4 regions of the Mesorhizobium sp. WSM2561 genome follow, and region 1 is predicted to be linked to each of the others. Evidence: predicted binding sites of a transcription regulator. Region 1 holds the regulator's gene; each other region holds the start of a gene.
What was found. The regulator PhoB, encoded in region 1, activates phosphate uptake and scavenging genes when phosphate is short. The targets are predictions, from matches to a motif close to TGTCATNNANCTGTCAT.
Positions count from the first base shown of each region.

Region 2: M727_RS0122795 (alkaline phosphatase) is a predicted target of PhoB. The motif match lies at 845-861, and genes of this name have one in related genera.
Region 3: ugpB (sn-glycerol-3-phosphate ABC transporter substrate-binding protein UgpB) is a predicted target of PhoB. The motif match lies at 1,099-1,115, and genes of this name have one in related genera.
Region 4: phnC (phosphonate ABC transporter ATP-binding protein) is a predicted target of PhoB. The motif match lies at 1,085-1,101, and genes of this name have one in related genera.

Region 1 is NZ_AZUX01000016.1:185,850-188,050, reverse strand. Features, by position in the region: gene phoU (phosphate signaling complex protein PhoU) at 1-695, shown strand, start outside; gene phoB (phosphate regulon transcriptional regulator PhoB) at 703-1,392, shown strand; gene M727_RS0115695 (ROK family protein) at 1,556-2,201, opposite strand, start outside.
Region 2 is NZ_AZUX01000028.1:67,977-70,177, reverse strand. Features, by position in the region: gene M727_RS0122800 (MFS transporter) at 1-774, shown strand, start outside; gene M727_RS0122795 (alkaline phosphatase) at 933-2,201, shown strand, end outside.
Region 3 is NZ_AZUX01000016.1:61,949-64,149, reverse strand. Features, by position in the region: gene argH (argininosuccinate lyase) at 1-216, opposite strand, end outside; gene M727_RS0115045 (TlpA disulfide reductase family protein) at 251-937, shown strand; gene ugpB (sn-glycerol-3-phosphate ABC transporter substrate-binding protein UgpB) at 1,178-2,201, shown strand, end outside.
Region 4 is NZ_AZUX01000014.1:155,023-157,223, forward strand. Features, by position in the region: gene phnL (phosphonate C-P lyase system protein PhnL) at 1-349, shown strand, start outside; gene M727_RS0113480 (DapH/DapD/GlmU-related protein) at 346-963, shown strand; gene phnC (phosphonate ABC transporter ATP-binding protein) at 1,171-2,028, shown strand; gene phnD (phosphonate ABC transporter substrate-binding protein) at 2,189-2,201, shown strand, end outside.

The sequences.
Region 1 (2,201 bases):
CTTTCGACGAGGAACTGGAGCACATCGACCGGCTGATCCGCGACATGGACGAGCTCGCCGCCGCAATGGTCGCGGCCTCGATCCGCGCGTTGCTTGCGTCGGACAATGCGATGGCGCAGCGCGTCGTCTCGGACGACGCCATCATGGATGCGCGGCAGCGCGAACTCGACGACAGCGCCATCACGCTGATCGCCAAACGGCAGCCGATGGCGCAGGATCTGCGCGCAGTGGTTGGCGCAATCCGCATGGCCGGCGATCTCGAGCGCATCGGCGATCTGGCCAAGAACATAGCCAAGCGGGTCAGCGCAGTCGGGCAGAGCGCGACGCCGCGGAATCTGTCGCACGGTATAGATGCGATGGCGGATCTCGTTCTTGTGCAGCTGCGCGGCGTGGTTGAGCACTATGTGTCGCGCGATGCCGGCGCGTTGAAGGAACTGCGCGCCGACGACCAGAAGATCGACGTGAAATACACGGCGGTTTTTCGCGAGCTCCTGACCTACATGATGGAGGATCCGCGCAACATCACCGCCTGCACGCACCTTCTGTTCTGCGCCAAGAATCTCGAGCGTATCGGCGATCATGTCACCAACATCGCCGAAAACGCCTATTTTGTCGTGACCGGGCAGCAATTGCCGGCGGATCGCCCGAAGCTCGACGAAACGACGATGTCGGCGCCGGCGACAGGACAGGAGTGACCGGCCGATGATCGCGCCGCGCATCATGGTGGTGGAGGATGAAGAGCCGCTGGGCGTCCTCCTCCGTTACAATCTTGAATCCGAAGGCTATCAGGTCGAGGTGGTGACGCGCGGCGACGAGGCCGAAATCCGGCTGCAGGAAAACGTGCCCGATCTTTTGGTGCTTGACTGGATGGTGCCGGCGGTTTCCGGCATCGAGCTTTGCCGGCGCCTTCGGGTGCGCCCCGAAACCGAGCGGCTGCCGATCATCATGCTGACCGCGCGCGGCGAGGAGAGCGACCGGGTGCGAGGCCTTTCGACCGGAGCCGACGACTATCTGGTCAAGCCGTTCTCGACACCGGAATTCATGGCCAGGGTCAAGGCGCTGCTGCGCCGCGCCAAGCCCGAAGTGCTGTCCAGCGTGCTCAAGGTCGGCGACATCATGCTCGATCGTGAATCGCACCGGGTCTATCGCAAGAAGAGCGAGATTCGGCTCGGGCCGACCGAATTCCGGCTGCTCGAATTCATGATGCGCCACCCGGGCCGGGTCTTCTCGCGCAGCCAGTTGCTCGACAATGTCTGGGGCGAGACGATCTACATCGACGAGCGCACGGTGGACGTCCATGTCGGCCGGTTGCGCAAGGCGGTCAACAATGGTCGCATGCCCGATGTCATCCGCACCATCCGCGGCGCCGGCTATGCGATCAGGGAAGACTAGCTGATATTCAGGTGATGCCGGCCTGCGAACGGCTGATACCTGCGCTTCCGGTGCTGACGTACCCGAAAGTACGCTCCGCTCCGGTTCTCGGAATCCACCATCCTCGGCGCGGCCTGACCGGAACACACGCCAAGTCGCGATCCGGGGATCCCTGCCTTCGAACTCAAGCCACGTTCTTTCCCACCGAGCCGGCTCGTGCCTGGATGCTCGGCGCGAAAATCTCCTGATCGACGAAGCTCAGCGCCCGCATGGCGCAGCCTTCGCGGATCAGCGGCAGCTCGTTCGGCTCGGTGTCGAAGGAAATCGAACCCGAATGCTGGCCGCCAGCGGTCTGGGCGATGGCCTCGCGCAGGGCCGGTTCGATCAGGTCGAAGGCGGCAGCGCTGGCGCCGACCATGGCCACCGGTGCCGGATCGATCAGCGCGAACAGGCTGCCGAGCCCGAAGCCGAGCGCTTCGCCGGCCTTGCGGTAGGCTTCGCGCTCCGGTCCGTCCGTCTGGCGCGCCCGGGCCGCCAGTGCCCGCATCTCGGCGTCGCTGACATCGGCGACCGGCTCGGCGTTCTCGCTCAATTGCCTTGCGTTGCGCCAGATGGCGTAATTGCCGGCATAAGCCTCGACGCAGCCGCGCCGCCCGCAGCGGCAAAGGGCGCCGCCCGGCCGATGGATCATGTGGCCGAATTCGCCGCCCGAGGAGTGGGTGCCGGTGAACAGCTCGCCCTTCAGCACCAGCCCCATGCCGATGCCGTGCGAGAGCAGGATGGCGATGAAATCGTCGCGGTAGCGATGCGGGTGGCGCCAGCGCAGCGCC
Region 2 (2,201 bases), on a different contig from region 1:
CCTGTCGCCATCGCCATTGCGGTCGCCACCGCCTGCCTGGTGCCGCTGGTCTGGCTGCTGGTGCCGGAACGGCCGTCCGCGATCGGCATGGTGCGCTACGGCGCGGACGTCGACGACGTGCCGCCGGTTCCGCCGGCCTCGCAGGGCAATTTCCTCACCCACACGTTCAGCACGCTGCGTCGTGCCGCCGGCACGCGCGTGTTCTGGTATCTGTTCGCCACTTTCTTCATTTGCGGCTTCACCACCAACGGACTGGTCGGAACGCACCTGATCGCGTTTTGCGGCGACATGGGCATCGGCCAGGTGCAAGCCGCCGGCCTGCTGTCGCTGATGGGCATCTTCGACCTGATCGGCACGACGCTGTCGGGCTGGCTCACCGACCGTTTCGACCCGCGCAAGCTGCTCGGCGTCTATTATGGCATCCGCGGCCTGTCGCTGATCTATCTGCCTTATTCCGGTTTTTCGTCGACCAGCCTGATCATCTTCGCCGTGCTCTACGGATTGGACTGGATCGCCACCGTGCCGCCGACGCTCAGGCTGTCGAACGAGGCGTTCGGCGACCGCAGCGGGCCGATCGTCTTCGGCTGGATCGTCGCCGGCCATCAGGTGGGTGCGGCGGCGGCCGCCTTCTTCGGCGGCACCATGCGTGAATTGCAGGGCAATTACGAACTTGCCTTCCTCATCGCCGGCATGACCGCAATAGCCGCAGCCTGCATCTCGCTGTTGATCAACACCAGCCGTCCGGCCTTCGAGCCGGAACCGCAGGCGGCTTGAGCTGTGACGGCTGAGCGCTAATCTCCCCCCTCGAGGCCCCTCGAGGGGGGAGATTCGCCAGCCTGTTGATCGTCAGAAAACCTTCATGGTTTCGAGATGTGCGTGAAACATTGAGGCTGGACCTTGGCGGCGACGTTTAAGCCATCCAGGAGACAGCCATGAACAAGATTTCGCGCCGCGCTTTTGTCACGTCGGCGAGCGCCGCCGGCCTCGTCGGCGTATCGGGCCTCGCGCTTCCCTATTATTCGCGCGCCAATCAGCGGCCCGCCTTCACCCATGGCATCCAGTCGGGCGATGTCGACGCAACCAGCGGCGTGGTGTGGACGCGGACCGACCGCCCTTCGCGCGTCATGTTCGAAGTCTCGTCGACGGAAAATTTCGCCAATCCCTTGCGCCTTGCGCCGCTCGATACGTCGCCGGCCAGCGACTACACGGTAAAGCGGCTGCTCACCGACCTCACCTCCGACCAGGACATCTTCTACCGCATGGTCGCGGCCGATCTTGCCGACATCAACGCCGTCTCCGAGCCGATCGTCGGCCGCTTCCGCACGGCGCCGGCCTCGAAACGCGACATCCGCTTCGCCTGGTCGGGCGATACCGCCGGCCAGGGCTGGGGCATCGACGACACCGGCATGAAGACCTATGCCACGATCGGCAAGCATACGCCCGACTTCTTCCTGCATTCCGGCGACACCATCTATGCCGACGGCCCGATGAAGGACGAGGTCGAGCTTCCCGGCGGCAGCAAGTGGAAGAACAAGGTCCTCATCGACGAAAAGCGCAAGGTTGCCGAGACGCTGGACGAGTACCGCGGCCAGTGGAAGTACAACATGATGGACAAGAACGTGCTGGGGCTCAACGCCATCTGCCCGACCTTCTACCAGTGGGACGACCACGAGGTGGTCAACAACTGGTCGGATTCGAAGAACCTGAGCGCCGACGACCGCTACTCGGAAAAAAACATCCATGTGCTGGCGGCACGCGCGGCACGCGCCTTCCACGAGATGACGACGATCCGCTACGAGCCGTCGGAACCGGGCCGCGTCTACCGCAAGATCGCCTACGGGCCGCTGCTCGAAGTGTTCTTCCTCGACATGCGTTCCTACCGCGGCGCCAATGGCCCCGGCATGCAGGATACGGTGACGCCGCAATCGCGCATCCTCGGCGAACAGCAGATGAAGTGGCTGAAGCGCGAACTGGCAAACTCCAACGCGACCTGGAAAATCATCGCCGCCGACATGCCGCTCGGCCTCGTCGTCTGGAACGACGCCACCAACAAGGCCGGCGCCGAGGCCGTCAGCAATGGCGACAATGGCCCGGCCAAGGGCCGCGAACTGGAAATCGCCGACCTCCTTCGCTACATAAAGAATGCCGGCATCACCAACACCGTCTGGCTGACCGCTGATGTGCACTACACGGCGGCGCAT
Region 3 (2,201 bases), 120 kb from region 1:
GATCGTGTTCAGCCCGTGAGCGATTTTTTCTTGATCGGCCGCCGAAATAATGCCGGTTTGCGCCAGCATCTCGCTGTGGGCGATCGAGCCTCGGATATCCTGCGCGTAGAGTTTGCGGTCGAACGAGATCGACGCGTTGATCGCTTCCATGATCGCGGCCGGACCCGAGGCAAAACGTCCGCCCCACATCTGGTTGCTGGCCTTCTTGTCGCTCATCGCTATAACCCGTGCTCCGGAGCAGTTTTAAAAAATGGCAGACGGCAATCGATTTTTCCCGGCCCCGCGCCTCATCCTCGCCGCTTTGGTGGCAGGCGTGCTTGCCGGCGCGGTCGCGGTATATGTCAGCGAAAGCGGTTCTGGCAACAACGCCCCCGCTCAAGTCGCGGTTGGCGACAGCAAGGACGATGTCGCCTGCGCCGCCAAGGCCGACCGCGCCAAGACGGTCGCGGCGGCTGCCACCGGCCAGGTTGCAGCACTTTTGCCGGCCGATCCGCCACAATCGCTGAAGGGTCTTGCCTTCAACAGCCCCGACGGCAAGCCGATGACGCTCGCCGACCATGCCGGCAAAACGGTGCTGCTCAATCTGTGGGCGACATGGTGCGCGCCTTGCCGCGCCGAAATGCCGGCGCTCGACGCGCTGCAGAACGAAATGGGCAGCGATGCTTTCGAGGTCGTCGCGGTCAATGTCGATGCCGGCGACGACGCCAAACCGAAGAAGTTCCTCGAGGAGACCGGCGTCAAGGCGCTCCGCTACTACCGTGATTCGACGATGGCGCTGTTCAACGATCTCAAGACACGCGGCCTGGCGCTCGGCCTGCCGGTCACCATGCTGATCGACGCGGAAGGCTGCCTGATTGCCCACATGAACGGCCCGGCCGAATGGTCGAGCCCCGACGCCAGGCGGCTGGTCGAGACGGCGCTCGGCAAGTCGGACTAACGCATGTCGCGCAATAGTGCGCTCTTTAGGAGGCGCCGGCGATTGCCGGTCGTCGTCGTTGTTCGATTGGTAAGCCGGCTTTTCAATTGCTTTCCATCGGCTCTCATCTCGAGCGCACGCCACTTTAAGTGGAAATCAAGTTCATCGGTCCGCAACAAAACCGTTGTCCAATTGTCACGGGCGGCACATATTGGCTTTGCGAGAGTGCCCCTTTCGCCAATGACAAACGGGAGATGAAACATGAAGTTCTTCGGCTTCGCGGCCGGTGTTGCCGCCACCTTGACCCTGCTTTCCACCACCTCCGCCTTCGCCGTCACGCAGATCAGTTGGTGGCACGCCATGACCGGCGCCAACGCCGAGGTCGTCGGCAAGATCTCCAAGGATTTCAACGCCAGCCAGAGCGACTATGAACTGGTTCCGGTGTTCAAGGGCACCTATCCGGAGACGCTGAACGCCGGCATCGCCGCTTTCCGCGCTGGCCAGGCGCCCGACATCCTCCAGGTGTTCGACGTCGGCACCGGCGTGATGATGGCGGCCGAGGGTGCGATCAAGCCGGTGGCCGAGGTGATGACCGGTGCCGGGATGACCTTCGACAAGAGCCAGTATTTGCCCGGCATCGTTGGCTATTATTCGAAGCCGGACGGCACCATGCTGTCCTTCCCCTACAACTCCTCCTCGCCGATCCTCTACTACAACAAGGACATCTTCCAGAAGGCCGGCCTCGACGTGAACAACCCGCCCAAGACCTGGAACGAGGTGTGGGAAGCTGCCAAGAAGATCAAGACGAGCGGCGCCGCCCCTTGTGGCTATACCTCGACCTGGCTGACCTGGATCCATCTGGAGAATTTTGCGGCATGGAATGATGTGTCGTGGGCGACCCAGCAGAACGGCCTGGCCGGCGGCGATGTCGAACTCAAGATCAACGCGCCGATTTTCGTCAACCACTTCCAGGCGCTCGCAGACCTTGCCAAGGACGGCACCTTCAAATATGGCGGGCGCACCTCCGAAGCCAAGCAGATCTTCCTTGCCGGCGAATGCGGCATCTTCACCGAATCGTCGGGCGGCCTCGGCGACATCGTCAAGTCCGGCATGAACTATGGCATCGGCCAGCTTCCCTACGACAGCGACGCCAAGGGCGCACCGCAGAACACCACGCCGGGCGGCGCCAGCCTGTGGGTGTTCGGCGCCAAGTCGGACGAGCAATACAAGGGTGTCGCGGCATTCTTCGCCTACCTGTCCAAGACCGATGTGCAGGAATATCTGC
Region 4 (2,201 bases), on a different contig from region 1:
GCGCGGCGAGGACCGTGAGGTTGCGCGAAACAAGGCGCGCGCCTTGCTGGCGCAGCTCAACCTGCCGGAAAAGCTCTGGATGCTGCCGCCGGCGACCTTTTCCGGCGGCGAGCAGCAGCGCGTCAACATCGCGCGCGGCTTCATCACCGAGCACCCGATCCTGCTGCTCGACGAACCGACGGCCTCGCTCGACGCCAGCAACCGCGACGTGGTGATTGCGCTGATCGCGGCCAAGAAGGCGGCCGGCGTTGCCCTGCTTGGCATCTTCCACGATCACGACGTGCGCGAGGCAATGGCCGACCGCGTCATCGACGTGACCGCTTTTGCCGCCGGGAAAATCGCCGCATGACCCGAAAACTGTCGGAAACGCCGCTTGTCCACGAGACTGCGGAAGTCGACAACTCGACGCTCGGCCGCTGGACCGAGATCGCCGAACGCTGCCGGCTTTCGGAAAGTACGCTTGGCGACTATTCCTACGTGATGCAGGACTGCAGCGCCTGGTGCGCCACGATCGGCAAATTCGCCAACATCGCCGCTAGCGTGCGCATCAACGCCACCAATCACCCGACCTGGCGGCCGACGCTGCACCATTTCACCTATCGCGCCTCTGACTATTGGGACGACGCCGAGCACGAGAGCGAATTTTTCGCGCAGCGCCGCGCCAGGCGGGTCACCATCGGCCACGACACCTGGCTTGGCCACAGCTCGACCATCCTGCCCGGCGTCAGCGTCGGCGATGGCGCAGCGGTCGGCGCCGGCGCCGTGGTGTCGAAGGACGTCGCGCCCTACACCATTGTCGGCGGCGTGCCCGCCAAACCGATCCGCGAACGCTTCGACCGCCGCACTGCGGAACGCTATCAGGCACTTGCCTGGTGGGATTGGGACCATGCGCGCCTGCGCGCCGCACTCGACGATTTTCGCGCGCTTTCGGCGGAAGCATTTCTTGAAAAATACGGCGACTAGTGAATGGTCAATACTTAGTGGCGGCAGGGAAGCCGTTCTTGTCACCATTCACCATTCACCATTCACTTGATCGAACTGCGGCCGCCGGCTCGCCCCTTCAGGCTGTGGACGGTAACAAAACTGACATCAATCCGACACCGCGGTTTCACGCGGCTGCGCTAGCCAAGGTTAACAGACCTTCGAAACGCGACTGGACTGGAACTGCCCATGTCAGCAACCTCAGCCACGCTCGAGATCCGCGGCGTCACCCGCCGGTTTGGCAGGAACACCGCCGTCAGCAACGTCGATATCTCGATCCCTCAAGGCCAAATGGTCGGCATCATCGGCCGCTCGGGCGCCGGCAAGTCGACGCTTTTGCGCATGATCAACCGCCTCATCGATCCGAGCCAAGGGTCGATTTTCTTTGACGGCGCGGAAGTCTCCAGCCTGCGCGGTTCGCTGCTCAGGCGCTGGCAGCGCGATTGCGCCATGATCTTTCAGCAATTCAACCTGGTGCCGCGCCTTGACGTTTTGACCAATGTGCTGCTCGGGCGGCTCAATCACCGCTCGACCCTTGTCAATCTGCTCGGTGTCTTCTCCCGCGAGGAACGGGCCGAGGCAATCGCCGCGCTCGAACGCCTCGACATCGCCGGCACGGCGCTTCAGCCGGCCGGCACCTTGTCCGGCGGCCAGCAGCAGCGCGTCGCGATTGCCCGCGCCATGATGCAGCAGCCGAAAGTCATCCTCGCCGACGAGCCGATCGCCTCGCTCGACCCGCTCAACGCCAAGGTGGTGATGGATTCGCTGCAGGACATCAATCTGCGCGAGGGCCTCACCGTGGTCACCAATCTGCACACGCTGGATACAGCGCGCACTTATTGCAACCGCATCATCGGCATGGCCGCCGGCAAGGTGGTGTTCGACGGCCCGCCCGAAGAGCTCAATCGGGAGGCCGTGCGCATGGTCTATGGCGCCGACAGCAATGGCGGCGAAATCTCCGAGGCGATCACCTCGACCAGCGTCACCATCAAGCAAAAAATCGTCGCATCCGCCGGACCGCTCGAGCCCGCATTTCCCGGCTACTAGGTCCACGATCCGGCAAGTGGATACCAGTATACGAGTATACGAAAGCAGACGACGAAAGAGCGCATGGACCGCCAGTCCGCATCAAGGCCGGGCATAAAAAAGCGCCGTCAAAATTCGAACGCTGCCGGCGCGATGCCGGAACCAACAGGAGAGACGCGAAATGTTTAGAAAAA